DNA from 2 places in the Pseudomonas cichorii genome. Region 1 is predicted to be linked to the other one. Evidence: predicted binding sites of a transcription regulator. Region 1 holds the regulator's gene; the other holds the start of a gene.
The links. The regulator sigma-54, encoded in region 1, starts transcription at its own class of promoters, with help from an activator protein. The targets are predictions, from matches to a motif close to ANTGGCATNNANNTTGCTNT.
Positions count from the first base shown of each region.

Region 2: the regulator sigma-54 is predicted to act here: its motif matches at 12,776-12,795, upstream of flgB (flagellar basal body rod protein FlgB).

Region 1 is NZ_CP074349.1:4,990,194-5,005,184, reverse strand. Features, by position in the region: gene KGD89_RS21310 (YhdP family protein) at 1-346, shown strand, start outside; gene KGD89_RS21305 (carbon-nitrogen hydrolase family protein) at 392-1,237, shown strand; gene tldD (metalloprotease TldD) at 1,240-2,679, shown strand; gene yjgA (ribosome biogenesis factor YjgA) at 2,724-3,245, opposite strand; gene pmbA (metalloprotease PmbA) at 3,353-4,699, shown strand; gene KGD89_RS21285 (hypothetical protein) at 4,873-5,268, shown strand; gene KGD89_RS21280 (class II fumarate hydratase) at 5,261-6,637, shown strand; gene KGD89_RS21275 (tetratricopeptide repeat protein) at 6,662-7,123, shown strand; gene KGD89_RS21270 (superoxide dismutase) at 7,125-7,736, shown strand; gene KGD89_RS21265 (ZIP family metal transporter) at 7,764-8,651, shown strand; gene KGD89_RS21260 (HPr family phosphocarrier protein) at 8,821-9,093, opposite strand; gene rapZ (RNase adapter RapZ) at 9,109-9,966, opposite strand; gene ptsN (PTS IIA-like nitrogen regulatory protein PtsN) at 9,969-10,433, opposite strand; gene hpf (ribosome hibernation-promoting factor, HPF/YfiA family) at 10,445-10,753, opposite strand; gene KGD89_RS21240 (RNA polymerase factor sigma-54) at 10,830-12,323, opposite strand; gene lptB (LPS export ABC transporter ATP-binding protein) at 12,508-13,233, opposite strand; gene lptA (lipopolysaccharide transport periplasmic protein LptA) at 13,234-13,779, opposite strand; gene lptC (LPS export ABC transporter periplasmic protein LptC) at 13,766-14,338, opposite strand; gene KGD89_RS21220 (KpsF/GutQ family sugar-phosphate isomerase) at 14,468-14,991, opposite strand, start outside.
Region 2 is NZ_CP074349.1:4,004,210-4,019,200, forward strand. Features, by position in the region: gene KGD89_RS16670 (glycosyltransferase) at 1-613, opposite strand, end outside; gene KGD89_RS16675 (flagellar hook-associated protein 3) at 702-2,294, opposite strand; gene flgK (flagellar hook-associated protein FlgK) at 2,308-4,371, opposite strand; gene flgJ (flagellar assembly peptidoglycan hydrolase FlgJ) at 4,382-5,608, opposite strand; gene KGD89_RS16690 (flagellar basal body P-ring protein FlgI) at 5,619-6,728, opposite strand; gene flgH (flagellar basal body L-ring protein FlgH) at 6,742-7,455, opposite strand; gene flgG (flagellar basal-body rod protein FlgG) at 7,529-8,317, opposite strand; gene KGD89_RS16705 (flagellar basal body rod protein FlgF) at 8,364-9,104, opposite strand; gene KGD89_RS26035 (hypothetical protein) at 9,385-9,576, shown strand; gene flgE (flagellar hook protein FlgE) at 9,818-11,155, opposite strand; gene KGD89_RS16720 (flagellar hook assembly protein FlgD) at 11,184-11,864, opposite strand; gene flgC (flagellar basal body rod protein FlgC) at 11,880-12,320, opposite strand; gene flgB (flagellar basal body rod protein FlgB) at 12,324-12,731, opposite strand; gene KGD89_RS16735 (efflux RND transporter periplasmic adaptor subunit) at 12,965-14,245, opposite strand; gene KGD89_RS16740 (TolC family protein) at 14,238-14,991, opposite strand, start outside.

The sequences.
Region 1 (14,991 bases):
GAGTTACGATCGGGTCAAAGGTTTGCTGGTGGCCAGTGACGGCGTTTACGTCACGCGCAAGCCCATTACCCTGACAGGGCCGTCGAGCAATCTTGAACTCAACGGCACGCTGGACATGGTGCGTGACCGGGTCGATGCCAAGCTGCTGGTGACCTTGCCGGTGACCAACAACCTGCCGATTGCCGCGCTGATTGTCGGTGCTCCGGCCATCGGTGGTGCGCTGTTTCTGGTGGACAAGTTGCTGGGCGATCGCGTTGCGCGTTTTGCCAGCGTGCAGTACAAGGTCGAAGGGCCATGGAAAGAACCGAAAATCACGTTCGACAAGCCTTTTGAAAAACCTCAATAGCGCGTCATGGAGTACAGTGGCGGCAGGCCATTTAAGGGAAGCGTCATGTCTTTTGCCGTGATTCAGATGGTCAGCCAGAGCGACGTGCAGGGCAATCTTGCCCAGGCCCGCAGGCTGTTGGAGCAAGCAGCCGAAAGCGGTGCGCGCCTTGCGGTGTTGCCCGAGAACTTTGCCGCCATGGGGCGTCGTGACGTTGCCGATATCGGCCGCGCCGAGGCCCGTGGACAAGGCCCGATCCTGCCATGGTTGAAACTGGCTGCCCGTGACCTCAAGTTATGGATTGTCGCCGGAACATTGCCACTGCCGCCCGATGACCAGCCGGAGGGCAAGGTCACGGCCTGCTCATTGCTGGTGGACGAGCAGGGCGAGCAGGTGGCCCGCTACGACAAGCTGCACCTGTTCGATGCCGACGTCGCGGACAATCGCGGTCGCTATCGTGAGTCCGATGACTATGCTCATGGGAACAACGTGGTGGTTGCCGACACCCCTGTGGGCCGTTTGGGCCTGAGTGTCTGTTACGACCTGCGCTTCCCGGAGCTTTACACCGCCCTGCGCGAAGCCGGGGCTGAATTGATTACCGCGCCGTCGGCCTTCACGGCAGTGACCGGCGCGGCGCATTGGGAAGTCCTGATCAGGGCACGCGCCATCGAAACCCAGTGTTATCTGCTGGCGGCCGCCCAGGGTGGGACTCATCCGGGGCCTCGGGAAACCTACGGGCACGCGGCAATTGTCGATCCATGGGGTCGCGTGCTGAGTCGGCAGGAACAGGGTGAAGCTGTGCTGCTGGCTGAACGGGACAATGAAGAACAGGCGTCCATACGGGCGCGGATGCCGGTGTCCAGTCACCGGCGCTTTTTTTCGCAGGACGCCGTGCGGCCTGCTTCGGAGTGAATATGAGTGGCTTGTCCTCTGTCAGCGAACATCTTCTGGCGCCCGGTGGCTTGACTCTGGATAGCCTGCAATCGGTTCTGGGCGAGCTGGCCGGCCCGGGAATCGATGCGGCTGACCTCTACTTTCAGGGGATGATCTCGGAGTCCTGGTCTCTTGAGGACGGCATCGTCAAGGAAGGCAGCTTCAACCTTGACCAGGGTGTCGGCGTGCGTGCGCAGTCGGGTGAGAAAACCGGTTTCGCCTACAGCAACGCGATCACTCTGGAAGCCTTGAACACGGCGGCCCGTGCCGCTCGCTCGATTTCCCGTGCAGGCCAGAATGGCCGGGTCCAGGCATTCACTTCTCAGGATGTGGCCCGGTTGTATGCACCGGATAACCCGCTGGAAGTGCTGACCCGTGCCGAGAAGGTCGAACTGCTCAAGAGCGTCGATGTTGCCACCCGCGCTCTGGACCCGCGTATCCAGAAGGTGTCGGTGAGCATGTCCGGCGTCTGGGAGCAGGTTCTGGTGGCTGCCGCCGATGGCACGCTCGCCTCCGATGTGCGGCCGCTGGTGCGTTTCAATGTCAGCGTCATCGTCGAGCAGAACGGTCGTCGCGAGCGCGGCGGTCATGGCGGCGGCGGACGTACCGACTACCGTTATTTTCTCGCTGAAGACCGAGCCATGGGCTACGCCCGCGAGGCGCTGCGTCAGGCACTGGTCAACCTTGAAGCGATTCCGGCACCGGCGGGCACCTTGCCTGTGGTGCTGGGTTCCGGCTGGTCCGGTGTACTGCTGCACGAAGCGGTCGGGCATGGCCTTGAGGGCGACTTCAACCGCAAGGGCAGTTCGGCCTATAGCGGCAGGATTGGCGAAAAGGTTGCTTCCAGCCTTTGCACCATCGTCGATGACGGAACGCTGGCCGGGCGTCGTGGCTCGCTGAGCGTGGACGACGAAGGCACGCCGACCGAATGCACAACCCTGATCGAGAATGGCATTCTCAAGGGCTACATGCAGGACAAGCTCAATGCGCGCCTGATGGGCGTCGCCCGCACAGGCAACGGTCGTCGCGAATCCTATGCACACCTGCCGATGCCACGCATGACCAACACCTACATGCTGGGCGGCGAGAGTGATCCACAGGAAATCATCGCTTCGGTGAAGAAAGGTATTTATTGCGCCAACCTGGGCGGTGGTCAGGTCGACATCACCAGCGGCAAGTTCGTGTTTTCCACCAGCGAAGCCTACCTGATCGAGGACGGCAAGATCACCGCTCCGGTCAAGGGCGCGACCCTGATCGGCAACGGGCCGGAAGCCATGAGCCGAGTGTCGATGGTCGGCAACGACATGTCCCTCGACAGCGGCGTGGGCGTGTGTGGCAAGGATGGCCAGTCAGTACCGGTGGGTGTTGGCCAGCCGACCCTGAAGATTGATGCGATCACGGTCGGAGGCACTGGCGGGTGAGGGTGTGACGGGGCTGATCCTTGCGATCAGCCCCAGGGTCGTGATCAACGCAGACCGCGTTGAATCTCGTCCAGATCACGGATGTATTTGAAGATTTTGCGGCTGGTGGCCGGCGGTTTGTTGCGTGCAACTTCGTGTTGAGCCTGACGGATCAATGAACGCAGTTGCTGGCGGTCAGCGTCCGGGTAGTCGATGACGAACTTTTCCAGGTCGTCGTCGTTGCCCGAGATCAGGCGATCACGCCAGCGCTCCAGAGCGTGGAAGCGTTCGTTGTACTGGCGAGTGGAGGCATCGAGTTGGTCCAGCAATTCCAGAATGGCTTCCTGGTCCTGATCGCGCATCAGCTTGCCGATGAACTGGATGTGGCGCTTGCGGGCAATGTGCGCGGTGTGCTTCGGCGCATCCGCCAGAGCCTTGCGCAAGGCGTCGGTCAGAGGCAGCTTGGCCAGTACATCGGGTTTGAATGTCGTCAGTCGCTCGCCAAGATCAACCAGAGCATGCAGCTCGCGTTTTACCTGGCTTTTGCTTTTCTCCCCGTCGAGGGAGTCGTCGTAAGAATCAACCATGGGGGCCGTCCGCAAATAAACGCCGCCATGATAACCAGTCGAGGGCCGCTTGTCCGGTCCGGTCGGTATTCGGCGTGTGCCGAAAGCAGAATTTGATGGAGAAAATCATGAGTGCAACCCAAAGCGTCGGCCCTCAGGCCTTGCCCGAACTGCAGGAACAGGTCGAGCAGATCATTGCCGAAGCCAGGCGCCAGGGCGCCAGTGCCTGTGAAGTTGCCGTGTCGCTGGAGCAGGGGCTGTCGACATCCGTTCGTCAGCGCGAAGTGGAAACCGTAGAGTTCAACCGCGACCAAGGGTTTGGTATCACCTTGTACCTGGGTCAGCGCAAAGGCTCGGCCAGCACCTCGGCCAGTGGCGCAGACGCCATTCGCGAAACCGTGGCAGCAGCCTTGGCCATCGCCAAACATACTTCCGAGGACGAAAGCTCCGGCCTTGCCGATGCTGCGTTGATGGCCAGGGAGAACAAGGATTTCGATCTGTTCCATGCCTGGGACATCACCCCGGAGCAAGCCATCGAGCAGGCCTTGATCTGTGAAGCCGCAGCGTTTGACGCTGACAGCCGGATCAAGAACGCCGATGGCACCACGCTCAACGCCCATCAAGGTTGCCGGGTCTATGGCAACAGCAATGGTTTCATCGGTGGTTACGCTTCGACACGTCACAGCCTCAGTTGCGTGATGATCGCCGAAGGTGAAGGCCAGATGCAGCGTGATTACTGGTACGACGTCAACCGTATCGGCACTCTGCTTGCTGATCCCCAGAGCATTGGTCGCAAGGCTGCACAACGTGCTGCCAGTCGTCTGGGCGCGCGTCCTGTTCCGACCTGCGAGGTTCCGGTGCTGTTCTCGGCCGAGATGGCGGGCGGACTGTTCGGCAGCCTGTTGTCAGCCATTGCCGGTGGCAACCTGTACCGCAAGTCTTCCTTCCTTGAAGGTACTCTGGGGGAGCGGCTGTTCCCTGAGTGGCTGACCATCGATGAGCGTCCGCACCTGATGCGCGCCATGGGCAGCTCTGCTTTTGATGGTGATGGTCTGGCGACTTATGCCAAGCCGTTCGTGGAAAACGGTACGCTGGTTTCTTATGTCCTGAGCACTTATTCGGGCCGAAAACTGGGCTTGCCCAGCACGGCGAACGCCGGTGGCGTGCATAACCTGTTCGTCACTCATGGCAGCGAAGATCAGGCTGCACTGATCCGCCGCATGGGGCGCGGCCTGTTGGTCACCGAATTGATGGGCAGTGGCCTGAACATCGTGACCGGTGATTACTCCCGTGGCGCGGCGGGTTTCTGGGTCGAGAATGGCGAGATCCAGTTCCCGGTTCAGGAAGTGACCATTGCCGGCAATATGCGCGACATGTTCAAACAGATTGTCGCGATTGGCAGCGATCTTGAATTGCGCAGCAACATTCGCACAGGCTCGGTGCTGATTGAGCGCATGACTGTCGCGGGTAGCTAAATCTCCTCTTCGCGAATGAATTCGCTCCTGCAGTGGGAGCGAATTCATTCGCGAAAAACCATCCCTCAATTCCCCTTTCATATCCTCCTCTTTCGGTTCGCAAAAACTCCACACTTGTTTTGATTCTTAATCTCATTCAATAATGAATATCATTTCCGAAATGAGATGCGGTCATGGGGTCTGTGTTACACGAGCTGCCTTACCTGGAAAACTGGCGCGGTCTGAGTCTGCGGATTCGTTGTGCCCTTGAGCCTGATGAACCGCGCCTCATCGATCATTACCTGGCTGAAGGGCGCTATCTGGCGCGTTTCACGGCTACACCCCAGACGCTTATCGCCGAAACCACATTCCGCCTGTTGATGGACACCGCACGCGACACGGTCTTGCCGTGGCATTGGCGCTGCCTGTGTCTGGATCAGGCCTGGCGGCCGTTGCGCGACGTAAAGGCGCTGGCCTCCACACCCGCACGACAGCAACGCTGGGCAGCCTGTGCGCATCAACTGGCGTCCTGCGTTTTGCAGCCTTCGATTTCTCTCACTGAACTGGTGCAAGGACATTCCGATGAGTAATACCCGTATCGAACGCGACAGCATGGGCGAGCTGCAAGTCCCGGCCGAGGCCTTGTATGGCGCACAGACTCAGCGTGCGGTGGATAACTTTCCGATCAGCCAGCAGCGCATGCCCAGGCAGTTCATTCGTGCGCTGTTGCTGGCCAAGGCGGCAGCGGCTCAAGCCAACCTTGAGCTGGAGCAGATCAGCGAAGGGCAGAGCAAAGCCATCGTCAGCGCTGTAAAGGAGCTGCTGGCCGGTGATTTCATGACTCACTTCCCGGTGGATATCTACCAGACGGGTTCCGGCACCAGCACCAACATGAACGCCAACGAGGTGATTGCCACCCTGGCGACCCGCGTGCTGGGTGAGACGGTTAACGCGAACGATCACGTCAACTGTGGCCAGAGCAGCAACGACATCATTCCGACGACTATCCACGTCAGCGCTGCCCTGGCCTTGCACGAACAACTGTTGCCGGCCCTGAATCATCTGGTTCAGGTCACCGAGCACAAGGCTGTGCAGGTGCACGCTTTCGTCAAGACCGGCCGTACCCACTTGATGGATGCCATGCCGGTTCGCTTGAGCCAGGTCCTGAACGGCTGGGCGCAGCAGATTCGCGCCAATGTCGAACACCTGCAAGGGTTGCAGCCAAGCTTGCAGGCGCTGGCTCAAGGTGGCACAGCGGTCGGCACCGGCATCAACGCGCATCCTGAGTTTGCAAAGCGTTTCAGCACGCACCTGAGCGCTTTGAGTGGCGTGCAGTTCGAGCCCGGCAAGGATCTTTTTGCCCTGATCGGTTCCCAGGACACCGCCGTGGCGGTGTCCGGGCAGCTCAAGGCAACAGCGGTTTCCCTGATGAAAATCGCCAACGACTTGCGCTGGATGAACTCCGGCCCGCTGGCCGGCCTGGGTGAGATCGAGCTGCAAGCCTTGCAGCCTGGCTCGTCGATCATGCCGGGCAAGGTCAATCCGGTGATCCCGGAAGCGACCGCAATGGTTGCTGCGCAGGTTATCGGCAATGATGCGGCCATTACCGTGGCGGGGCAGTCCGGCAACTTCGAGTTGAATGTGATGCTGCCGATCATCGCCCAGAACCTGCTCAGTAGTATCGAATTACTGGCCAACTCCAGTCGTCTGTTGGCTGATAAGGCGATAGCCAGCTTCAAGGTCAACGAAGCTAAGCTCCAGGAAGCGTTGTCGCGTAATCCGATCCTGGTGACGGCGCTCAATCCGATCATCGGCTACCAGAAGGCCGCCGAAATCGCCAAGAAGGCGTACCAGCAAGGACGTCCGATCATCGATGTAGCCCTTGAGCACACCGATTTGCAGCGTAATCAGTTGGAAGTGCTGCTCAATCCCGAAAAACTCACTGCTGGCGGCATCTGATTCAAGCCCGCCTGGAGGTATGTCATGCAGCATTGGAAACGCACCATCGAACTGGCCAATCGCTGTTTCAATCAGGGTGAGTGGGTCGAGGCCCGCGAGCTTTACCTTCAGGCGCTGGCACTGGCTCAAGTGCTGTTTGAACGCTGGCCGGATGCCGATGAAGCGGTGGCGGCCTGTGTCATTTCCCATCACAACCTGGCCGATCTGCACCTGAGCCTGGGTCAGCCTGAGGAGAGCGCCGAGTACTTGTGCGCGATCCATCAACACCTGCTGCAAACCATGCAGGAACCGCGTCTGCCCAAGGCCCTGCGCGAAGCCGCGTTGCGCCACAGCAACAAGACCTATGCCGAACTGTTGGGCTTCATCGGCGAGCACGGCGAATACCCAAGAACGCATCGGTTGCTGAACAGCAACAACGAGCATACGCGCTCATCGTTGCAGCGAGATTCCGCCGCCACTCCTGGCCTTTTCTACGGAGCACATTGAAATGCCTTACACCTTGCCTGCACTGCCTTACGCCTACGATGCCCTGGAACCGCACATCGATGCGCAAACCATGGAAATCCATTACACCAAACACCATCAGACCTACATCAACAACCTCAACGCCGCTGTCGAGGGCACCGAGTTCGCTGAGTGGCCAATCGAGAAACTGGTGGCCAGCGTCCAGCAATTGCCTGAAAAACTGCGCCCGGCGGTGATCAATCAAGGTGGCGGCCATGCCAACCACTCCCTGTTCTGGACCGTCATGGTTCCTGGCGGCGGTGGTCTTCCTCAAGGCGAGGTTGCCAAGGCTATCGATGAGCAACTGGGCGGTTTCGACAGCTTCAAGGACGCTTTCACCAAAGCGGCCCTGACCCGTTTCGGCAGTGGCTGGGCCTGGCTGAGCGTGACGCCCGAGAAAAAACTCGTGGTGGAAAGCAGTGGTAACCAGGACAGCCCGTTGATGAACGGCAACACACCGATCCTTGGCCTGGACGTCTGGGAACACGCTTACTACCTGCTCTACCAGAACCGTCGCCCCGAATACATCAACGCGTTCTACAACGTGGTCAACTGGGATGAGGTATCCCGGCGCTACCAGGCCGCTTTGGCCTGATTCTCCAATAAAGACCTAAGGCAGTTTATGCGTTCGGAAATACTTACAGTCAGCAGCGTGCGGTTGTTTCGTCTGGCGATCGGGACAGTTCTGCTGTTGGCCGGCATGGCATTGCTGGGCGCACAAGGGCTGGCCTGGCTCGACCTTGAGCCGCGCCTGATGCGGGCGCTGGAAGGCGGCGCGATCTGTGCTCTGGGCACGGCATTAGGGGCGGTTCCGGTACTGGTGATCCGTAACATGCCGATCATGGTGTCCGATGGGCTGCTCGGCTTCGGTGCTGGTGTCATGCTGGCAGCGACGGCGTTTTCCCTGATTGTGCCGGGGCTTGAAGCTGCCGAAGGTCTTGGTTTTTCTGCCTGGGGCGCGGGTGGCCTGATCAGCGCAGGCATCGTGCTGGGAGCCTTGTGCCTGTTCATGGTGGATTACAGCGTCTCCAGAGGTTCGCCGCTGGGTGGTACGCCCGGACATCCGGCGATTGCTCCGCGAATCTGGCTGTTCGTGATTGCCATCGTGGCTCACAACATCCCGGAAGGCATGGCGATTGGCGTTTCGGCGGGTGGTGGCCTGTCGGAGGCTGATAGCCTGGCCATCGGCATTGCCTTGCAGGACGTGCCTGAAGGGCTGGTGATCGCCATGGTGCTGGCAGGTGCTGGAATGTCGCGCGGCAAGGCGTTCCTGATTGGCGCGGCTTCTGGCCTCGTCGAACCGCTCTTTGCCCTGCTCGGTGCCTGGCTGGTGGGCATTGCCGAGCAACTGCTACCATTCGGCCTGGCCTTGGCGGCTGGCGCAATGCTGCTGGTGGTGACCCATGAAATCATCCCTGAGTCCCGCCTGAACGGGCATAACAAGATTGCCAGTTTGGGATTGATTGCAGGTTTTTGTTTGATGATGGTGATGGATACGGCGCTGGTTTGAGGGGTGACTCCTCAGTCAGTGCGTACATGTTATCGAGGTGGAGGGGCCTTGGCCGCGACGGCCTGTATACAGGCAACACATTTTTAGCATCTGAAAATGACTGTCGCGGCCAAGGCCCCACCACGAATTTTGCCCCTGCCTCTTAACTGCCAGGCATTAGCCAATCGCCTTACTCGCCTTCATCGAACTTGTTATTGATCAGTTCGACCAGTCCGTCCAGGGCATCCTGCTCGCCTTCGCCTTCGGTCAGCAGGTGAATATCCGTGCCTTTGCCGGCAGCCAGCATCATTACGGCCATGATGCTTTTGCCGTCGACCATGCTCTCCGGTGAGCGGCCAACCCTGATCTGGCAAGGAAACTTGCCTGCGACGCCAACGAACTTGGCGGCTGCGCGGGCGTGCAGGCCCAGTTTGTTGATAATGGTGATTTGACGAGCGGGCATCGCAGTGAAAATCCTTCAGCTGAGGTCGCGGTGGCGGACCTGAACGTTCTTGAGTGATTGTTGCAGGACCTGACCCAGGCGCTCTGTCAGGTAGACGGAGCGGTGATGCCCGCCTGTGCAGCCAATGGCAATGGTGACGTACGAGCGGTTGCTGGCAGCAAAGCGAGGCAGCCATTTGTTGAGGTAGGAAAAAATGTCCTGGAACATCTCTTCGACATCAGGCTGGGCTGCCAGGTATTCGACAACGGGAGCATCGAGGCCCGAATGATCGCGCAGTTCAGGCTTCCAGTACGGATTGGGCAGGCAGCGCACATCGAATACGACGTCGGCGTCCACAGGCATGCCGCGCTTGAAACCGAACGACTCGATCAGGAAGGCGGTACCGGCTTCAGGCCTGTTCAGCAGGCGAAGCTTGAGGGTGTCGCGTAGTTGATAGAGGTTCAGGTGCGTGGTGTTGATCTTGAGATCTGCCAGATCGATGATTGGCCCCAGCAGAGTCGTTTCGTCGTGTATGGCTTCTGCCAGCGAACGATTCGCCGTGCTCAGCGGATGACGACGACGGGTTTCGGAGAAGCGTTTGAGCAGCGTCGCTTCGTCGGCGTCCAGGTAGAGCACGTCGCACTGGATATTGAGTGCACGAAGTTCGGCGAGGATCTGCGGGAAACGCGTCAGGTGGCTCGGGAGATTGCGTGCATCGATGGACACTGCCAGCAGAGGCTCTGCCAGCTCGCTGTTCATCAGCGCACGCTCTGCCAGTTCCGGAAGGAGGCCGGCAGGAACGTTGTCTACGCAATAGAAACCGTTGTCTTCCAGCACATTCAGCGCTGTGCTCTTGCCAGAACCCGAACGACCACTCACGACGATCAGGCGCATGCTCAATGTCCGTTCTGTACGTCCAGTACCACTTGATAAAGCGTTTCACCGCTTTCGGCACTGCGTAGGCGGTCACGCACTTCAGTGCGGTCAAGCATGCTGGCTATCTGGCGCAGCAGCTCCAGGTGTTCATCGGTGGCCGCTTCCGGGACGAGCAGGACAAATAGCAGGTCGACCGGGGCACCATCGATGGCGTCGAAATCGATAGGCGATTCCAGGCGCATGACTGCGCTCACAGGTGTTTCACAGCCTGCAAGGCGGCAATGGGGGATGGCAATGCCGTTGCCAAAACCGGTAGATCCCAGTTTTTCGCGGGCAACAAGGCTTTCAAACACACTTTGCTGGTCCATGCTCGGTACTTCTCGACCGATCAGGTTGGCAATTTGTTCGAGTACACGTTTTTTACTGCCGCCCGACACGTTCACGCATGAACGGCCGGGGGTCAGGATGTTTTCAAGTCGGATCATTGGGATGAGTGTCAGCGAGCTGTCGCACCTTTAAGGATGTTCTGCTGCTTCTCCTTATGCTTGAGCAATTGTCTGTCGAGCTTATCAGTGAGAAGGTCGATGGCCGCGTACATGTCGTCATGTTCGGCGTTGGCTACGACCTCTCCACCATGGATGTGCAGTGTGGCTTCGATCTTCTGCTTGAGCTTCTCGACCGCCAGGGTGACCTGCACGTTAGTAATCTTGTCAAAATGCCCTTCGAGCTTCTTGAGCTTGAGCTCAACGTATTCGCGAAGGGGCTTGGTCACTTCCAGTTGGTGTCCACTGATATTGACTTGCATACAGCTTTCTCCTTTGCCAGTGCATAAAGAAGCAGGAGTTCATTCCTGCCGCTGGAACGCTGTGGCTCTGCCTGCATCACATCAGTCGCTTGCGTTCACTCGAAGGTGCAATTCCGAGCGACTCGCGGTACTTGGCTACTGTGCGACGGGCTACTTGAATGCCTTGTGCCTCCAGTAAACCAGCGATCTTGCTATCACTCAACGGCTTTTTCTGATTTTCCGCTGCAACCAGTTTCTTGATGATTGCGCGGATGGCCGTCGAAGAGCATTCCCCACCTTCGGAGGTGCTGACGTGGCTGGAAAAGAAGTATTTCAGCTCGTAAATACCCCTTGGGGTATGCATGAACTTCTGGGTGGTCACGCGGGAAATCGTAGACTCGTGCATGCCCACCGCTTCGGCGATGTCGTGCAGGACGAGCGGCTTCATGGCTTCGTCGCCATACTCGAGAAAACCGCGCTGATGTTCGACGATCTGGGTGGCAACCTTCATCAGGGTTTCGTTGCGGCTCTGCAGGCTCTTGATGAACCAGCGGGCCTCCTGCAACTGATTGCGCATGAAGGTGTTGTCAGCGCTGGTGTCGGCCCGGCGCACAAAACCGGCATATTGCGGGTTGACCCGCAGGCGTGGCACGGATTCCTGATTCAGCTCCACCAGCCAGCGTTCGTTGTCCTTGCGCACGATCACATCGGGCACGACATATTCGGCTTCGGTGGATTCGATCTGCGAGCCGGGGCGCGGGTTGAGGCTCTGGACCAGTTCGATGACCTGGCGCAGTTCGTCTTCCTTGAGCTTCATGCGCCGCATGAGCTGGGTGTAGTCGCGACTGCCCAGCAGGTCGATATAGTCGGTGACCAGGCGCTGGGCTTCGCTCAGCCAGCGGGTCTTGGCCGGTAGCTGGCGCAATTGCAGCAGCAGGCATTCGCTCAGGTTGCGGGCGCCGATACCGGCAGGCTCGAATTGCTGGATACGGTGCAGAACGGCTTCGATCTCGTCGAGTTCGATATCCAGTTCGGGATCGAAGGCTTCGACGATTTCTTCGAGGGTTTCGTCGAGATAGCCCTGGTTATTGATGCAGTCGATCAGGGTGACGGCAATCAGCCGGTCCTTGTCGGACATCGGCGCCACGTTCAATTGCCACAGCAGATGGCTCTGCAGGCTTTCGCCCGCGGACGTGCGGGTGGTGAAGTCCCATTCGTCGTCATCGTTGCTGGGCAGGCTGCTGGCGCTGGTCTGGTAGACATCTTCCCAGGCGGTATCGACGGGCAATTCGTTTGGAATGCGCTCGTTCCATTCGCCCTCTTCCAGGTTGTCCACAGTGGGTGCGGATTCCTGATAGCTGGGCTCCTGGATCTCGGTATTGGGCTTTTGCTCAATGTTGTCGGCCAGAGGGTCGGAGTTGTCGAAGTCCTCGCCTTCCTCCTGGCGTTCCAGCATAGGATTGGATTCCAGTGCTTCCTGAATCTCTTGCTGGAGGTCCAGGGTCGATAACTGGAGCAAGCGGATAGCCTGTTGCAGCTGCGGTGTCATCGTCAGCTGCTGGCCCATTCTCAAGACTAGCGATGGTTTCATGGCAGGGGCTAAACACCTTATTCGCCGGCGCACATGCGCCATCCACTACAGGGCGCCGAAGCGCCAGCTTAAGCAAGTTATATGCCTGAATCTGAAGTGTTTGCCTAGAGCATCATGACAAAAAATGCATTGTCAACAGGATGCTTAGGCAAAGCTCGCATCAAGAGAGCTCACACAGGATCGACTACAGGCGGAACTCGTGGCCGAGGTAGACCTCTTTCACCAGTTGGTTGGCCAGAATGGTTTCCGAGTCGCCTTCGGCAATCAATTGCCCGTCGTTCACGATGTAGGCGGTTTCGCAGATATCCAGGGTTTCGCGCACGTTGTGATCGGTGATCAGCACGCCGATGCCCTTGGCTTTGAGGTGATGAATGATTTGTTTGATATCGCCCACCGAGATGGGGTCTACGCCTGCGAAAGGCTCGTCGAGCAGGATGAACTTGGGTGCGGTGGCCAGTGCCCGGGCAATTTCCACGCGGCGGCGCTCACCACCCGAAAGGCTCATGCCCAGGTTGTCGCGGATGTGGGTAATGTGGAATTCCTGAAGCAGGCTTTCCAGCTCCTTGCGACGAGCGGCTGAGTCGAGTTCCTTGCGGGTTTCGAGGATGGCCATGATGTTGTCGGCTACGGACAGCTTGCGGAAGATCGAGGCTTCCTGAGGCAGATAGCCAATACCTGCGCGGGCGCGGCCGTGCATCGGCTGGTGGCTGACATCGAGGTCATCAATCAGGACGCGGCCCTGATCGGCCTGTACCAGACCGACGATCATGTAGAAGCAGGTCGTCTTGCCGGCGCCGTTGGGGCCGAGCAAGCCTACGATCTGACCGCTGTCGATGGACAGGCTTACGTCGCGTACGACCTGACGACTCTTGTAGCTTTTAGCCAGGTGCTGGGCTTTAAGCGTCGCCATTTACTGGGCCTTCTGCTGTTCGGTTTTCTTTTTAGGCTGGATGACCATGTCGATCCGTGGGCGCGGTGCAGTCACTTTGGCGCCGCCATTGGCTCGGCCTGCGGTGACGACCTGCTTCACGGTGTCATAGACGATCTTCTCGCCTTCGGAGGTGTTGCCATCGTTGATGACCTTGGCCTTGTCGATCAGTACGATGCGATCCTGTGCCGCGTAATACTGGATGGTGACGCCATAGGCCTGCACGATCGGCTTGTCTACCGAGGGTTTCTGCTCGTAATAGGCCAGGTTGCCGACGGAGGTGAATACGTCGACTTCGCCCTGTGCGTTACGAGTGATGGTCACGGTATTACCGGTGATCTTCATCGAACCCTGAGTGATGATCACGTTGCCCTTGTAGGTGGCAACGCCTTTCTTGTCATCGAGCTGCGCATCGTCAGACTGGATGTGAATCGGCTGATCGCGGTCGGTTGGCAGGGACCAGGCGCTCGCGCTTCCCAGTGCTGCGCCCAGGCCGAGCAAAAAAGGAAGAGTTTTAACGAGACTCATACTGTCCTCTTACGTTGGACAGCAGGTCCATCCTGCCGTCGTTCAAATACGCTTTCATTCCCTTGGCTGTCGTTACACCGCCAGCGGCGTCGATTCTAACCACTTGCTCGGTCTGCGCATATTGCTTCTGTGGGAATACGGTCATACGACTGCTGGTAATGATAGTCGTACGCTGCTTTTCATCGGTACGTGCAACACGTACGGAGTCGATCAGTTCAACTTCGGTGCCGCCCGGCGAAACTTCGCCACGCTCGCTCTGTACGTGCCACGGGAACAGGGTGCCGCGGTACATGTGCAGGTCGGGTTTGGTCAGCAGGGTGATGTCCGTTGCCTTGACGTGTTCGACCTTGTCGGCAGTCATGTCGTATTGCATCTTGCCGTCGGGCAGGTACTGCACGCTATGGGCATTGATGGCGTAATAGTCGATGGCGGTGTCGTCGGTGGCGGCGACAGGCTGATCCATGAAGCTTTCCGGGCTGATGTTCCAGTAGCCGACTGCAGCAAGCAGCAGTGCCAGCACCCCGAAAGTCAGAATCGTGCGTATTTTCTTACTGAACATAGAAAAGGCTTCCATAAGGGCGCATGGCGGGCTGCTTCAATGTTGCCTGGCGCGCAGGCGACAAGTCTGGCAGATCGTTGCCCCGGCAGGTGATTTGTTCCTGATTCATAAAGAGCAGAAGAGTCGCCATTACATGACACCCGCTCGCAGCAGGTCCTGCAGGTTGAAGGCGCCGGTCGGGCGGTCATCGGCGTCGACGACGATCAGCGCGCCGATCTTGTGATCTTCCATGATTTTCAGGGCTTCGGCGGCGAGCATCTCTGCGCGGGCCGTCTTGCCATGAAGGGTCATGACTTCATCTATAGTGGTTTCGCGAATGTCGATCGGGCGATCCAGGGTGCGGCGCAGGTCGCCATCGGTGAAGATCCCGGCCAGCTTGCCGTCGGCGTCGACGATTGCGGTCATGCCCAGGCCCTTGCGGGTCATTTCCAGCAGTGCATCGCGTAGCGGGGTGCCGCGCTGAACCTTGGGCAGGGCGTCGCCAGTGTGCATGATGTTCTCGACTTTGAGCAGCAGGCGTCGGCCCAGTGCGCCGCCGGGGTGCGAGAACGCGAAATCTTCTGCGGTAAAGCCGCGCGCCTCGAGCAAGGCAACAGCCAGGGCGTCGCCCATGACCAGGGCGGCGGTAGTCGAAGACGTGGGTGCCAGGTTCA
Region 2 (14,991 bases), 990 kb from region 1:
GGCAGTTGAACAATGCGAAGTCGAGCAGTGCAACAAAGCCCTGCCCCGGTTGCGCCAATGATGGCAAATACTCCAGAACATCGGCTCTGCGCATCATGGCGCTGCTGAAACAACCCAGCGTATTGCGTGAGGTACGCTCGAAAATCGCCAGCATGTCCTCACCCTTGAACAGGGCATCGTAGGGAACAAGACCAACGTTCTCCATGCGGGTCGGCAGCACATAGTCATCGACATCGACCAGATGTCGCTTGCCGACGACCAACTGGACATCAGGACACATATTCAGTGCCTGAGCCTGGCGGGCGATGCAATACCGATACAGGCGATCGTCATCACACAGGAACTTGATGTACTCACCCTTCGACTCATCAAGGCACTTGAGCATATTGCCCTGAAAACCCAGGCGATAAGGATTGCCTACGTAGCGTGCAATGCCATCCGGTGAGGGCACCAGCTCGTCGAAGATCTCTTTGATTTCACCGGTCTGACAGTCGTCGCAAACGATGATCTCAAGATGCTCATAGCTCTGGGCCAGAGCACTTTGCAGCGCTTCGCGGAAGAACCGTGGATTGAGGGCGGGGATGACGATACTGACAAGGGGAGCTGGATTCACAGTGCAAACTCATGAGCGGCGGGAAACCAGCCAGTCGAATGGCTTCCCTCACCGCTGAAAAAAGACGGCGGATGCTCAATGCCAGGAATCAGATCTGGCTGAACAGGTTCAACTTGGACAGTTGGACAAAAACTGCCTGGGATGCGTCCAGCATGGTCTTCTGCAACGTCAGTCGGGTGGTGGCTTCAACCATGTCGGAGTTGACGAACGTACCCTGCTCAACCTCATTGTTGCCCTTGAGCAAGTCGTTGGTCACGCCTTGCGCAGTGGCAGCGACCTGACGCGCACCACCCGCCGAACGCGCAGTGGAAGCCTGCTCTCTGCTGCTGATGATGTTACCCAGCGCCGAGGACAATGCCGCATCGAGCTTCTGCGAAGCAACCAGATCGCCATCGGCAGGTGTGGTCAATGCCTTGATCGCTGCCGACAGAGTGTTCAGCACGTTTTCGGTCTGATGGGTGGAAGACTGCACCACGAACTGGTCGCCACTGGCCGGCGTGCCGCTGATGGTGAAGTTGACGCCCGCAGCATTGGCAGTTGTCCCGCTCAGTGTGCCTGTGGACACCGGCGTACTGCTGCTGGTGATGGGCGAGGCATACAGTTCGTAATTCGTGGCACTGGTAAACCTGAGAATCGCGCCCGTGGTAGGGAATGTATTGTTGAACGCGGTCAGGTCCGCAGCGCTGGTCCCTACGACCGAACTGCTGATGTTCGCAGTCGAAGGGTTGCCTGGGCTACGGGAGGTGGTGACGCTGTCCGGCGTCGAAGCCAACTGATAGGTACGGTTGGTCAGGACCGCGTCCGCAGCCGCAGTCGTTGCCCTTTCCGCCGCCGTCAGGTTGACGTTCATGGTCAGCTCGACGCCACGGAAGGTAAAGGACTGATCATTGAAGCTGTCGTGGGTGAAATTACCCGCCGTCGAAGCATCGGCGGTCACATCATTGCCCGAACCATCCGTGATCTTGAACTGGGTGCTGCTCAGGAAGGTCAGCGTGTAAGGCTCGCCTGCCTGATAGTTGTTGTTATAGGCGTTGCTGGACTTCACCAGGCCACCGGTCAGCGATACCTTGCCATCTTCAACCGCCGGCGAGGTCAATGTCGCCGAAGTACGAGAGGTGTTGATTGCCTGCTCGAATGCCTCGAAACCGGTGGTGTTGCTTGCCAGCACCAGACCGTCACCCACCGCGAGGTTCACGTGGGTCTGGTCACCGTTGTAGCTGTAGGTGCCGTCGGCATTCTGCGAGTACGGAGGAATCGAGGATTTCGAGCCCGAGAACATGTACTGACCGTTGGAGTCCTGGCTGTTCATCAGGCCCAGGATCTGGCTTTGCAACTGCTTGAGTTCATCTGCCGTGGAGATACGGTCCTTGTCGGTATACGAACCGTTACCCGCCTTGACGATCAACTCCTGGGCAGTCTGCATGGCATCGATGATGCTGGTCAGCGCGGTTTCGGAGTTGGTGGTGTTGGTATTGATCGTACCGATGTTCGATGAGTACTGAGTCAGCATGGAGTTCTGCTGCGCCAGTTGCAGGACGCGAGCGGCACCCACCGGGTCATCACTGGCGGTATTGAGCTTGATCCCGCTGGAGACTTCGTCGCCAGTCTTGATCATGTTTGAATAATTGCGCTGATAGTTCGAAGTCGTGGCTTCGTAGAACTGGGCAGTTGAGATACGCATGGTTCACGACTCCTTAAAGACTGTTGATCAGCGTGCTGAAAATGGTTTGTGCCGCCTTGATGATCTGCGAAGAGGCGGTGTAGTACTGCTGATACTTGATCAGGTTGGCCGCTTCTTCGTCCAGCGACACGCCCGATACCGAATCACGCGCCGACTTGGCCTGGGCCAGAACGGCATCGGTAGCCGTCACATCGCTCTTGCCCTGACTGGCGCGAGTACCGATCTTGGCGACCAGGTCACCATAAGCGCCAGACAGGCTGGTGCCGACACTGCCACCGGTCACGTCAACGCTCTTGGCGGTCTGCAAAGCCACACCGGCCAGGGCGTTACGGTTGTCGGAAGAACCGGCACCGGTCAGATCGATGCTGAAAGTGTCATTGACGATCGGCGAACCCGAGAGGGTCATCTCGATCTCGAATGCGGTCTGGGTGCTTGGCGTGGTACGGGTATCGGCGTAGCCCACGCTGAGCTTGATGGTGTTGCTCTGCCCTTGAACGATCGAACCGCCCACGGCATTGCCATTCTGGTCGAGCACGGCTGCACCGGTGGAATCCACCAGCGTGTAGCTTTGCACGCCAGTGCTGCTGACCGCCCCCATCACCAGCTTCATGGGCGTGGTGCTCTGCAGCGCGTTGCGCAGGTCGGCGGTCTGGGTCGAATCGTAGATGTCGGCCTTGGTGTTGAGAACCGGCTGAGTAAAGCCACCGGTGCCGGAGTTGCTGACACCCGCCTTGGCGGTCAGGGGCGCGGCTGCGGCAATGTCCTTGGCGTCGGTCAGGGCAACGGCGATACCCGAAGCACCGTTGCGCGTCGGGCTGACTTTGAAGGAGTCACCCGCGGCCAGCGTGTTGCCGTTGAGGCTGACAGTGAAGCCCTCGAACTGGGTCGGCGGGTTATCCGTCAACGAACCGGTACCGACGCTTTCGCCATTGGGCAGGCGACGCACCGTGAAGTTGTTGGCATCGCTGAAGGTGACTTCGTAATCGTCAGCCGTCAGTTTGCTGGTGTCCTTGATCGTGACATCCAGGTTGCCCGAACCCGCACTGTTACCCACCTTGCCGATGCTGCGCTGGGTGATCAGATCGGCGCTGTTGATGTTGGTGAACAGGCTCGAACCGAAATTACCCTTGCTGTCGATACCCTGGCTCATCTGGCTGTTGACCTGATCGGCCAGCACCAGTGCAACACGCCCAAGCTCGTTGCTTGCAGGGGTCAACACTTCCGAGCGATAGCGCAGCAAGCCGCCGATAGCGCCACCCGTCACCACCGACGTCACGTCAGTCGAGGTCTGACCGATCGTGATCTGCAGGTTGTATTGCGTGGCGTCTGTTTTACTCGGCGTAGCTGTCAATGCGTATGAAGAAGAACCGCTCACCAGAGACTGACCGGTTCCGGTCATGACCTCGTAAGTGCCATTGCTGCTCTCAAGGACCTTGACGCCGATCAGCTCATTGAGTTTACGAACCGACTCATTGCGCGTATCGAGCAGACTGTTGGGTGTGGTGTTACCCGTAGAAGCGGCCGTAATCTGCTTGTTCAGACTGGCAATAGTGCTTGTCAGCTCGTTGACCTGATCGGTAAACGTGGTCAGTTGCGCATTGACGTTCTCGTTCTGCGACGACAACTGCGCAGCAATCGAGTTGAACCGTGCACTCAACGCGCTTGCCTGGGTCAGGAAAGTCGAACGCTCGGCAGACTGAGTCGCATTGGAAGCAACGGATTGCAGGTCGGTAAAAAACTTCGACAACTGCGCTGCAACGCCTGTGGTGCTGTCCGACAGCAAGGTATCGGTCTTGCTGGCCTGCCCAGCGTAAGCCACGGCATCGGCACTGAGCGCCGTACCGGCTTGCAATTGGGTATCAAGGTAGCCGTTGTAGATACGACGCACATCGGACAGCGTGGTGCCGGTACCGATATAGCCGATACCCAGGCCAATGTTGATCTGCGCCGAAGCTGTGGTCATTACCTGCTGACGCGAATACCCGGCAGTGTCCACGTTGGCCGTGTTGTTACCGATGGTATTGATCGCGGCACTGCTGGCAGTAATACCCGAGAGCCCAATTGAAATCAGCGACATGATTCAAACCTTATAAAGTCGTGGAAGAGCCCGTTGCAGCGGCGTAGTTCTGGTAACTCTTCATCTGTTTCGCAATCTGCGAAATCTTGCTTGCGTAGGCCGGGTCCGTGGCGTAACCGGCCTTCTGCAATTCTTTTACATACTGCTCAGAGTTATCGGCGGAGTTGATGACTTCTTTATACCGATTGTTGTTCTGCAACAGGCTGACCAGGTCATGGAAGCTGTCAGCATAGGAATCGTAGGAACGGAAGTCCGCCGTCTCCTTGACCATCTTGCCGTCACGGAACTCACTGGTGATTGCACGGGCCTGCGCCCCTTGCCAGCTACCGGTTGCCTTGATGCCGAACAGGTTGTGGCTGCTACTGCCATCCTGCTGACGCATGATGGATTTACCCCAGCCGGTTTCCAGCGCAGCCTGGGCCACCAGCATGACGGGATCGACGCCAATGCGCGCTGCCGCCTCCTTGGCCAGAGGCAACATGGTCGCCACAAACTGGTCGGAGTTGCCGAAAGCACGCTTGGCCGGTGCCAGCGGCGGCTGAGCCATGGTACGAACGTATTGCGGCTCGGCAAGATTGGGATCCAGCGTCCAGTCACCATTGCTGCCGGTCGATGTCGCACGCTGCACAGCCATCGGGCTATTGGCATTTGCATTGGTGGTTGCCGTCGAAGGCACAATCCCCAGCAGCAAACGATCGGTAAGCTTGGTCGGCAATGCCAGGCGGCGCGAATTGAGCAGCGCCATGTCATTACGCCCTTCGACAGAGCCAGCAGCCCCCGCCTTGTCTGCCGCTGCCGAGCGAGTCGCCCACAACGGACGCTGATAGACGCTGGTGGCCAACCCCGCCTTGGAGGAATCCGTAGCAGCAGCCTGGGTACCACTCGCTGCAGCCGCGTGATTGACGCCCTTGTCCTTGGACAACTGGCGCATCAGCACATCCTGCAGCCCGATGCCATTGGCACGGGTCGACAGGGTAACGGCCAGTTGCTGGTCATACATGTCCTGATACTGCCGCGTTGCAGCAGTATTCAGCGGATTGTCCTTGGCCAGCACTTCGTTGGCCGAGCGCATGGCCTTGAGCATCTGGCTGACGAACAGCGACTCGAACTCCCGAGCCACCTTTTTCAGGTTCTCCGGGCTGTCCTTGTCGCCATTCTTCAAAGCGGCCAGACGATTGACATCGGTATAGGCACCCGAGTCGACCGTTGTGGAAATTCCGCTCTTGGGCATATCCATGATCGATTCCTCAGATCACGATCAGGTCGGCTTGCAACGCGCCGGCCTGCTTCAGGGCTTCGAGAATGGCCATCAAGTCACCGGGAGCCGCGCCCACCTGGTTGACCGCACGAACGATCTCATCCAGCGTGGTGCCCGGGCCGAACTTGAACATCGGATGCATTTCCTGCTGGGCATTGAGCCTGGAGCGCGGCACCACAGCTGTCTGGCCATTGGAAAGCGCGCCCGGCTGGCTGACGATAGGATCTTCAGTGATGGTCACGGTCAGGCTGCCGTGAGTCACGGCGGCTGGCGATACCTTGACGTTCTGGCCGATCACGATAGTGCCGGTCCGAGAGTTGATGATGACCTTGGCGGCAGTCTGGCCCGGATCGATTTCCAGGTTTTCCAGAATCGACAGGTAATCCACACGCTGCCCCGGATCAAGAGGCGCAGTCACACGCACCGAACCACCGTCCAGCGCCTGGGCGACGCCAGGGCCAAGCATGTCGTTGATCTTGTCCACGATGCGCTTGGCCGTGGTGAAGTCGGAGCGGTTGAGGTTCAGGGTCAGGCTGTTGCCCTGATTGAAACCGCTCGGCACCGCACGCTCGACCGAAGCACCGCCCGGAATACGACCGGACGACGGAACGTTGACGGTAATCTTCGAACCGTCACGACCTTCAGCATCGAAGCCACCCACCACCAGGTTGCCCTGGGCAATAGCGTAAACGTTGCCATCGACACCCTTGAGCGGGGTCATCAGCAGACTGCCGCCCCGCAGGCTCTTGGAGTTACCGATGGACGAAACGCTGATGTCCACCACCTGACCCGGCTTGGCGAAAGGCGGCAGGTCCGCATAGACCGCCACCGCCGCAACGTTTTTCAACTGCACGGTGCCCGAGCCGCTCGGCACCTTGATGCCGAACTGCGACAGCATGTTGTTGAAGGTCTGCAGGGTAAACGGCGTCTGGGTGGTCTGGTCACCCGTACCATTGAGGCCGACGACCAGGCCATAACCGATCAATTGGTTGGCCCGTACGCCCGAGATACTGGCGATGTCCTTCAGGCGCTCGGCCTGAACACCGAAGGCGGTGGACAGCAGCAGGGTTGCCGCAATCAGTTGCTTGAACTTGATCATGTCTATCCCGCTATCAGAAAGGGAACAACGGGCTGAGGAAGAACCGGTCGAACCAGCCTGGCTGGTTGGAGTCGGCAAATGCACCAGTACCTGAATACGTGATACGCGCATCAGCCACTCGCGTGGATGACACAGTGTTATCGGTGGCAATGTCGTCGGCACGAATCAGACCGGCAATACGGACCAGCTCATCACCGGTATTGAGGGTCAGCCACTTTTCGCCACGCACCGCCAGAATGCCGTTGGGCATGACATCGGCAACCGTCACCGTCACCGAACCGGTCAGGCTGTTGCTCTGGGCGGCCTGCCCCTGACCTGCGGTAGAACGTGCGCCCGTGTAACCGGCATTGAGACTCAGATCGTTACTGCCGATCGGGTTATTGGTCGTCAATCCGGAACCGAACAACGAAGTCAGACCCAGGTTGGCGGTGCTGTCCTTGGTAATGGCAGAGCTTGCAGCCTTGCTGGACGCCATCCGCTCGGAAAGTGTGATGGTGATGATGTCACCCACACGAAAGGCTTTGCGGTCGCCATACAGGTTCTGCTCGAAACCGGCCTGATAGATCGCACCATTGTTTGCAGCGGCAGACATGGGCGTACGCGGCAACACCGGCGCGTAATAAGGGTCATTAGGCTTGGCAGAGGGCGCCACACAGCCTGACAGCAAGGCAATCGCACTCAAGGGGGCGATCAACACTGAAAAACGCAGAACACTAAGGCGTTTCATGACACTTGAAACCTCGCGGTGTAGCAGGCGCCCATCAGACGCCTTGTCGGTTTTGAGCAGATACATCAGGGTCTTACAGATTCTGAGTCAGGTTCTGCAACATCTGGTCGGCAGTCGAGATCACTTTGGAGTTCATCTCGTAGGCACGCTGAGTGGTGATCATGTTGACCAGCTCTTCAACCGTGCTCACGTTGGAGTTTTCCAGGGTGTTCTGCAGGGTGGTACCCAGGCCGTTCAGACCAGGAGTACCCACTTGAGGCGCGCCGCTGGAACCGGTTTCCAGGTACAGGTTGCCGCCAATGGCCTGCAGGCCGGCCGGGTTGATGAACTCGGCGGTCTGGATGTTGCCGATGACCTGCGGCGTGGCAGTGGCGCCCGCTACGGTGATCGAAACAGTACCGTCCTGACCGACAGTGAACGTCTGGGCGTTCTGAGGAACGACAATCGCAGGCTCAAGGGCATAACCATTGGCAGTCACGATCTGGCCAGTGGAGTCCAGGTGGAAAGTACCATCGCGGGTGTAGGCGATGGTGCCGTCAGGCTGCGAGATCTGGAAGAAACCACGGCCATTGACGGCCAGGTCCAGAGGGTTCTCAGTTGTCTGCAGGCTACCGGCGGTGAAGTTCTTTTGCGTACCGACGATGCGCACACCTGTACCCAGTTGCAGACCGGACGGCAGTTCGCTGTCCTGCGTCGACTGGGCACCCGGCTGACGCTTGATCTGATAGAGCAAGTCCTGGAATTCGGCACGATCACTCTTGAAACCTGTGGTCGAAACGTTCGCCAGGTTGTTGGAGATGGTGGTCAGGTTGGTGTCCTGAGCAGCGAGGCCGGTTTTCGCAACGTATAGTGCAGGAAGCATTCGTATTCTCCTCAAGCGCCGGTTTGTCGGCGCAAGCTGTCAATGGTTAGCCAAGTTGCAAGACGCGAGCCATCGCCTGGTCATCTTCTTCAGCTGTTTTCATCATTTTGACGTGCAATTCAAACTGCCGGGCCAGGGCCAGTACCGAGGTCATTTCCTCCACGGCATTGACGTTGCTCGCCTGCAGAAAACCGGACTCGACACGCACATTGGCGTCCATTGGCGCAGCCTGACCGGTCTTGGTATGAATCAGGCCGTCCGGGCCTTTCTCCATGGTGCTCATGTCAGGATTGACCAGCTTGATGCGGTCAACCTGCGCCATCACCTGCGGGCTTTCGCCCATGGAGCGAATACTGATCGTGCCGTCGGCACCGATCTCGATCTGCTGCTCGGGCGGCACGGCAATCGGCCCGCCGTTGCCCATGACCGGCAAGCCGCTGCCGTTGCGCAACACACCCAGGGCATCGATATTCATGCCGGCACTGCGGGTATAGGCCTCACCACCATCGGCAGTCTGGACCGCAATCCAGCCATCACCCTTGACGGCAACGTCCAGCTCGCGGCCGGTCTGGATCAGTGCACCACCGGAGAAGTCAGTACCCGGACGCTCACCCATCGCATAGGCACGCGAAGGCATGACCTCGCCAAATACCGGCATCGAACGGGCCTGTTGCAGGTCGCGCATGAAGCCATTGGTCGATACGTTAGCCAGGTTGTTGGCATGCACCTTTTGCGACTGGGCGTTTTCAGACGCCCCGCTCATTGCGACATAAAGCAACTTGTCCACAGTGTTCCTCCTCCGACAGACGCTTGCCGCCTGTAGCTGTTCTGAGGGGGAGAAAGCAATTTTGGGACCAACTTTTCAGAATCGATACAAACGCCTGATTCTCCAGCAAAAAGCGGAGCGTGACGGGCAGCCGCCGAAACCTCGCCACACAAGAGCGGCGGTAGATTGCCGCTACCGAGCAAAGCGACATGGCACACCGCCAAAAAAACTTCGCTCACCCTGAGCAACCCGCCTGATGAGGGTGATAATCTTGCCGAAACTCCACACAACGAGAATCAGCATGCACTTTCGAGCGCAACTTCTCGGCCTCATCGCAATACCGCTGATGACCAGCGCCCTCTTCGCCCAGGCCGCTCCCGCCCACTATTACAAATGGCAGGGCGCAAGCAGGATTGTCTGCGCCCAGACCAGTCCAGGGCCGGGATGGAAACGACTGAATGGCTGGTTTATCAAATCCGATTGCTCGGTCTGAGCAGACTTCACCACAGCCATACCGATCGAATCACTTTGTGGGAGGCAGCTTGCTGGCGACTTCAGCGTACAAACGCAGAATATCTGCCGGTCACAGACCCTTTCGCCAGCAAGCTGCCTCCCACACGTTTTGCTTATGCCTTAACTGATAGGCATTACTTCATCACAGCGGATTTCAAGCTTCCAGAAACAAGAAAGCCCCTGCAAAGGGGCTTTCTTCAACGCTTCATCAAACCCGGTTATCAGGTCATCTGAATAGTGGTCTGCATGATGGTGCTTTCAGTCGAAATGGTTTTCGCATTCGCCTGATAGTTGCTTTGCGCCTTGATCAGGTTGACCAGTTCCACCGTCAGATCGACGTTGGACTCTTCAAGCGCCTGGCCAGTGATGTAACCCAGAGTTCCTGATTGCGGCACCCCGGTAAGCGGGATACCCGAGGAAAAGGTTTCACGCCAGTTGGTGCCGCCAGCCGGGGCCAAGCCCTGCACGTTGGCAAACGAAGTGAGCGAAACCTGACCAATCACTCGGGACTGGTTGTTCGTATAGCTAGCAAACAGATTACCGCTGGCATCCACATTCAGACCACTGACCTGGCCGGCAGCGTAACCATTCTGAGCACCACTTGAACGCCCCGAAACAGTTGCCGTCTGAGTAGCACCGGTCATATCAAGTTGAATACCGCCTGTCACACCGGATGCACCATTGGCTACCCAGGTAGCCGAAATACCTGTTCCCGTTTGCACACCCGGGACCCAGTTATTGATCTGGAAGGTGCCATCGGTATTGACAGCAATGTTAGTGCTACTCGAAGGAACACTCGGAGTTGCCGCCGTATTAATGACAAGATTTCCGGAGGAATCGAAGGTCAGGTTATTACGCTCAGCCACCGCCGTTGTTGGGTCACTGATACTACGACCATCCATCAGCGAATACATGGCCCATGTATTGGTGCCTGTCTTGGCAAAGTAACTTTCCAGCTTGTGCTCATTACCCTGAGAGTCGTAGACAGACGTACTGTAGGTAAAGTTATAACTATTGGTGTTGCTTGCATCAAAAGGCGTGATAGTCGGAACAGTTGCTGTCGAGTTGAGGCTCGCAACGTTAGTGATGATACTGGTCGCCTTGGCTGGCTGATTTGAGGTATCAACCCTCAGATCCCCCAACACACCAACGGTGACAACACCATTGTCGTCAACGTTATAGCCCTGCAGATTCATGCCGGAACTGTTGACCACATAACCATCTTTGTCGGTATGGAACGCACCTGCACGCGTATAAAGGCTGTCGCCGTTATTGCTCAGCATGAAGAAGCCGCTGCCATTGATCGCCAGGTCCAGGCTGTTGCCAGTGCCCGTGGTCAGGCCACCCTGAGAAAACTGCTGGGAAACAGCCGCCGTGGTAACACCGGTACCAATATTGGTGCCGCCTGACGTGGCACGAATCGACTGAGCATACTGGTCAGCAAATTCGATACGCGATTGTTTGAAGCCTGTTGTCGCCACGTTGGCAATGTTGTTGCCGGTAACGTCGAGACTTTTGTTTGCTGCATAGAGCCCACTAAGGCCGATATTGAATGACATGTACCACTCCTACGCCGTCTAGTCGGCTCTATATTCCGATTGATTGCACTTTGGACAGAGCGATCGAACTGCCGCCAGCCAGATTTAGTGTCATTTCCCCGCCACTCACAGCGGTTGTCACGCTGTTGACTGTTGCTGGCAGGTAAGTACTCAAGGCCGTGTTTGTGCCATTGACAGTGCCCGAGGCAACAAACCTGTAGGTTCCTGACGGTAAGGCGACGCCTTCGCTATTGAGACCATCCCAGGTGAAACTTGCATTACCTGCGCCCTTCGCCCCCAGATCAATCGTATCAACCTGGTTATTGCTGGAGTCGTACACCTTGACCGTCGTCGCCGACGTCGATGCAGGCACTACAACAGAGCCGGACAAACCTTTGCTGGTATCGACCTGAGTAGTGCCTGTTTCAACAATCACCGAACGACCCACCAGCGAAGAAGCCTGCAGGGCCTGAGAGGACTTGTAGCTGGTCGCAATCGAGTCAACGGTCGAGGTCAGATTCTGCATGCTTTCCAGACTGCTGAACTGCGCCAACTGCGCAACGAATTGCGTATTGTCCTGCGGATCCAGCGGGTTCTGGTTTTTCATCTGGGTGACGAGCAACTGCAGGAACGCATCCTTGCCCAGCGCCTCACTCGAATTGGTCGCAGTGGCTTTGGGGTTCTGCAGCGAGTTTATAAAACTCGTCGATACATCGTTTTCAACGGCCATAACGTTCGCCCTTTATTACTGACCGAGGGTCAGAACTTTCTGCATCATGGATTTTGCGGTGTTCATGATTTCGGCGTTCGTCTGGAACGAACGGCTGGCGGAAATCATGTCAGCCATTTCTTCCACGACGTTGACGTTGGGGTAGTAGACGTACCCGTTCTTGTCAGCGGAGGGATGATTAGGCTCGAAACGCGCTTCAAGGTTGGAGCTGTCTTCGATGATGCCGTTGACCTGAACGCCCTGACCGGCATCGCTCTGATCCTGAAACAGCGAACCACCGTTGGACTGCTGACCCTGCAATACGGTTGCGAACACCGGGTGACGGGCACGGTAGGTCTGATCCATGCTCGATGACACGGTCTCGGCGTTGGCGATGTTACTGGCCGTGGTGTTCAGACGCGTGGTCTGGGCACTCATGGCGCTACCGGCAATGTTGAACACATTGGCTAGTGACATGGATTATTCTCCGCGCAGGGCTGAGATCAGCCCTTTGAATTTGCTGTTGAGCAGGGTGAAACTGGCCTGGAAACCCATGGCGTTATCGGTGTAGCTGGCCTGCTCGACCTGCGAATCGACGGTGTTCTGGTCCAGCGAAGGCTGAGACGGGGTGCGGTACATCAACGTACCATCGCCATTGCCCATGCCTTCAGCTTCGATATGACGGTTATTGGTCATGTTCAGCGCAAAACGACCGTTCTGAGCCTTCTCGTTTTCGGCGGCCAGCACCGAGGAAAAGTCCAGATCACGGGCCTTGAAATTCGGGGTATCGGCGTTGGAAATGTTGTTGGCCAACACCTCTGCACGCTGAGCCCGGAAGTTGAGGGCCTTTTCGTGTATGCCTAATGCTTTATCGAAGCTGATGCTCATTTCGGGAAACCTTTGCCGGTTGACCTGATTCTCGTATCACTGAGAAAGCAATCAGCGTGCCAAATCCATAAAGCCAGTGTTTGCGGGGTCTGTAGCGACATGCAGGTCGGCAATGCCAGAAAAGCGGCAAGGCATTTCCGCTACGAAGGGTTAAAGCGGCAAGGGATGTGCCGTTTTTTTGCCATGTCCGCGGCAGGACAGGTTTGCCGCAGATGGCAGAATCACCGAGCCTGTCACCGGGCGGTGGCAGGCAACTCGACATAACCGGGTTTCAGGCCGGAAACCTCGACCCCCTGAGGCATCGCACGACCGGCAGTGACCATGACCCGCTGCGGCGCATCGGCCATGTCTTTGCGATAGACAATGAAAGTTCGGCCTTCGGCATCCTGGCGCAACACCTCAGGCGGCACCGCGAAGCCGTTGTCAGCCCGATAAGTGACGATCGCCAGCCGGGCACTCATGCCAAGGCGGACCTTCACCTGTTGGGCCGGCGTCAGGGAAGCGATGCTGATGACCACTTCGTACGTCGTACCGCCGCCGAAATCGGGGGCCACGCCCTGCGCAGCAATCGAAGACAGGGTTCCCTGCAGGGTAATACCCTCGAAGCCATCACCCGTGACCTGCACAGGCATGCCATCGGCCAGTTGATGCAGATCCACCTCTTCGACACGGGCAACCGCCCGGATCTGCTCCAGACTCGCCAGCTCGAAAAGCGGCGTACCCTGAGGCATGCGCATCCCTTGCTGGATCAAGGGCGCAACGCCTCCTTCCGGCCTCTGTGGGCGCAATACAATCCCGGCAAACGGCGCCTCGATTTCCCGGTGGGCATGCAGAGCCTGCAAGGCCTGATAACGCGACTGGGCATTGGCCAGCTCCATATCGGCTATCTGGCGATTTTCACCCTTGCCCTTCTCCATGACGGCATTCAATTCGGACTGCGAGGCTGTCATGTCAAGTCGCTGGACCCTGGCCTGCTGCTCGAGTGAATCCACATCCATGCGCGCGACAATACCCCGCTCGAACAAGCGGCGCGTATCCGCCAGTTTTCGCTCGGTATCGCTCAGTCCGTACTGAGCACTTGTGAGCGCTCGACGCGCACGTGCCACCTCTTCGCCCTGCGCCCAGTTTTCCATATCCTTTACTGTGCGCTGAAGCTTCAACTGGGCAGCCAGCGCCTCACGCAACTGGATATCCAGTTGTGCGGTATCCAGCGTCAGCAAGTGCTGACCACGCTCGACCCGCTGCCCCTCGACGACAGCGACCTGCTGCACGACACCTTCAAACGGAGCTGCCATCGTTGATCGGCTGGCTGCCTCGATTCGCCCCACCAGCCCCAACTGACTCTCCAGCAATTGCGGCTGCACGGCTATCCAGCGAACGTCTGGCGATGCCGATTCGGACTGCGACTGATAGCCATAGACAAGGCCCGCAAGAAGCCCGGCGGCAACAACGCCAGCGACAGCAGCCCGAACACCGACGCGAGAGGTGCGCAATCGCGTCAGATACTTAGTCATTGAGATCAATATCCCAGCTCTCCAGAGTCGTACCCAGCGTCTGATCCAGACTTGTCTGGGCATTGAGGTAAGCAATCAATGCATTGAGGCGAGCATTTTCGGCATTGCGCAGGTCGGCCTCGAAACTCAGGACCTGAAAGTTGCTGGAGCGGCCGGACTGCAATTTCTCCCGCTCGATATTCAGTTTGCGAAGCGACAACTCACGCGCCCTCTGGGAAATCTCATACTGTCGCCAACGGGTCCTCAGGTCGCGCACACCATCCCCTACATCCTGCGCCAGGGACTGATTCGCCTCAGCCAGGAGCAGCTCCTGATTTTCCACATCGACCCGCGCTCGCACCTCGGCTTGCCGCCGACTCAAATCACCAATCGGGATATCGATCTGAACACCGGCATAGCCCTCCCAGGTACGGTTTGTGCTGGGGCCGAAATCATTCTGGGAACGATCACGCACCTGAGTGGCACCGCCGATCAATGACACATCCCATAACCGCTCGTTACGGGCGACAAGAAGATTGATTTCCGCCTGCTTGCCGGCAATCAAGCGAGTGAGATAGGCAGGCTGCCGCTCCCTCGCAGTGAGCAAAGCCTGCTGCGCACTGACCTCGATACGACGCGCATCAAGCACCTCGACCGCACGCAATCGCGTGCCCAGGTCCAGGGCCAGGAGACGCAACAGTTCAAGGCGACTGGCATCCAGCTGGTTGGCTGCCTCCTCTATCGCCAGTTCCTGAGTGGCGACGTCA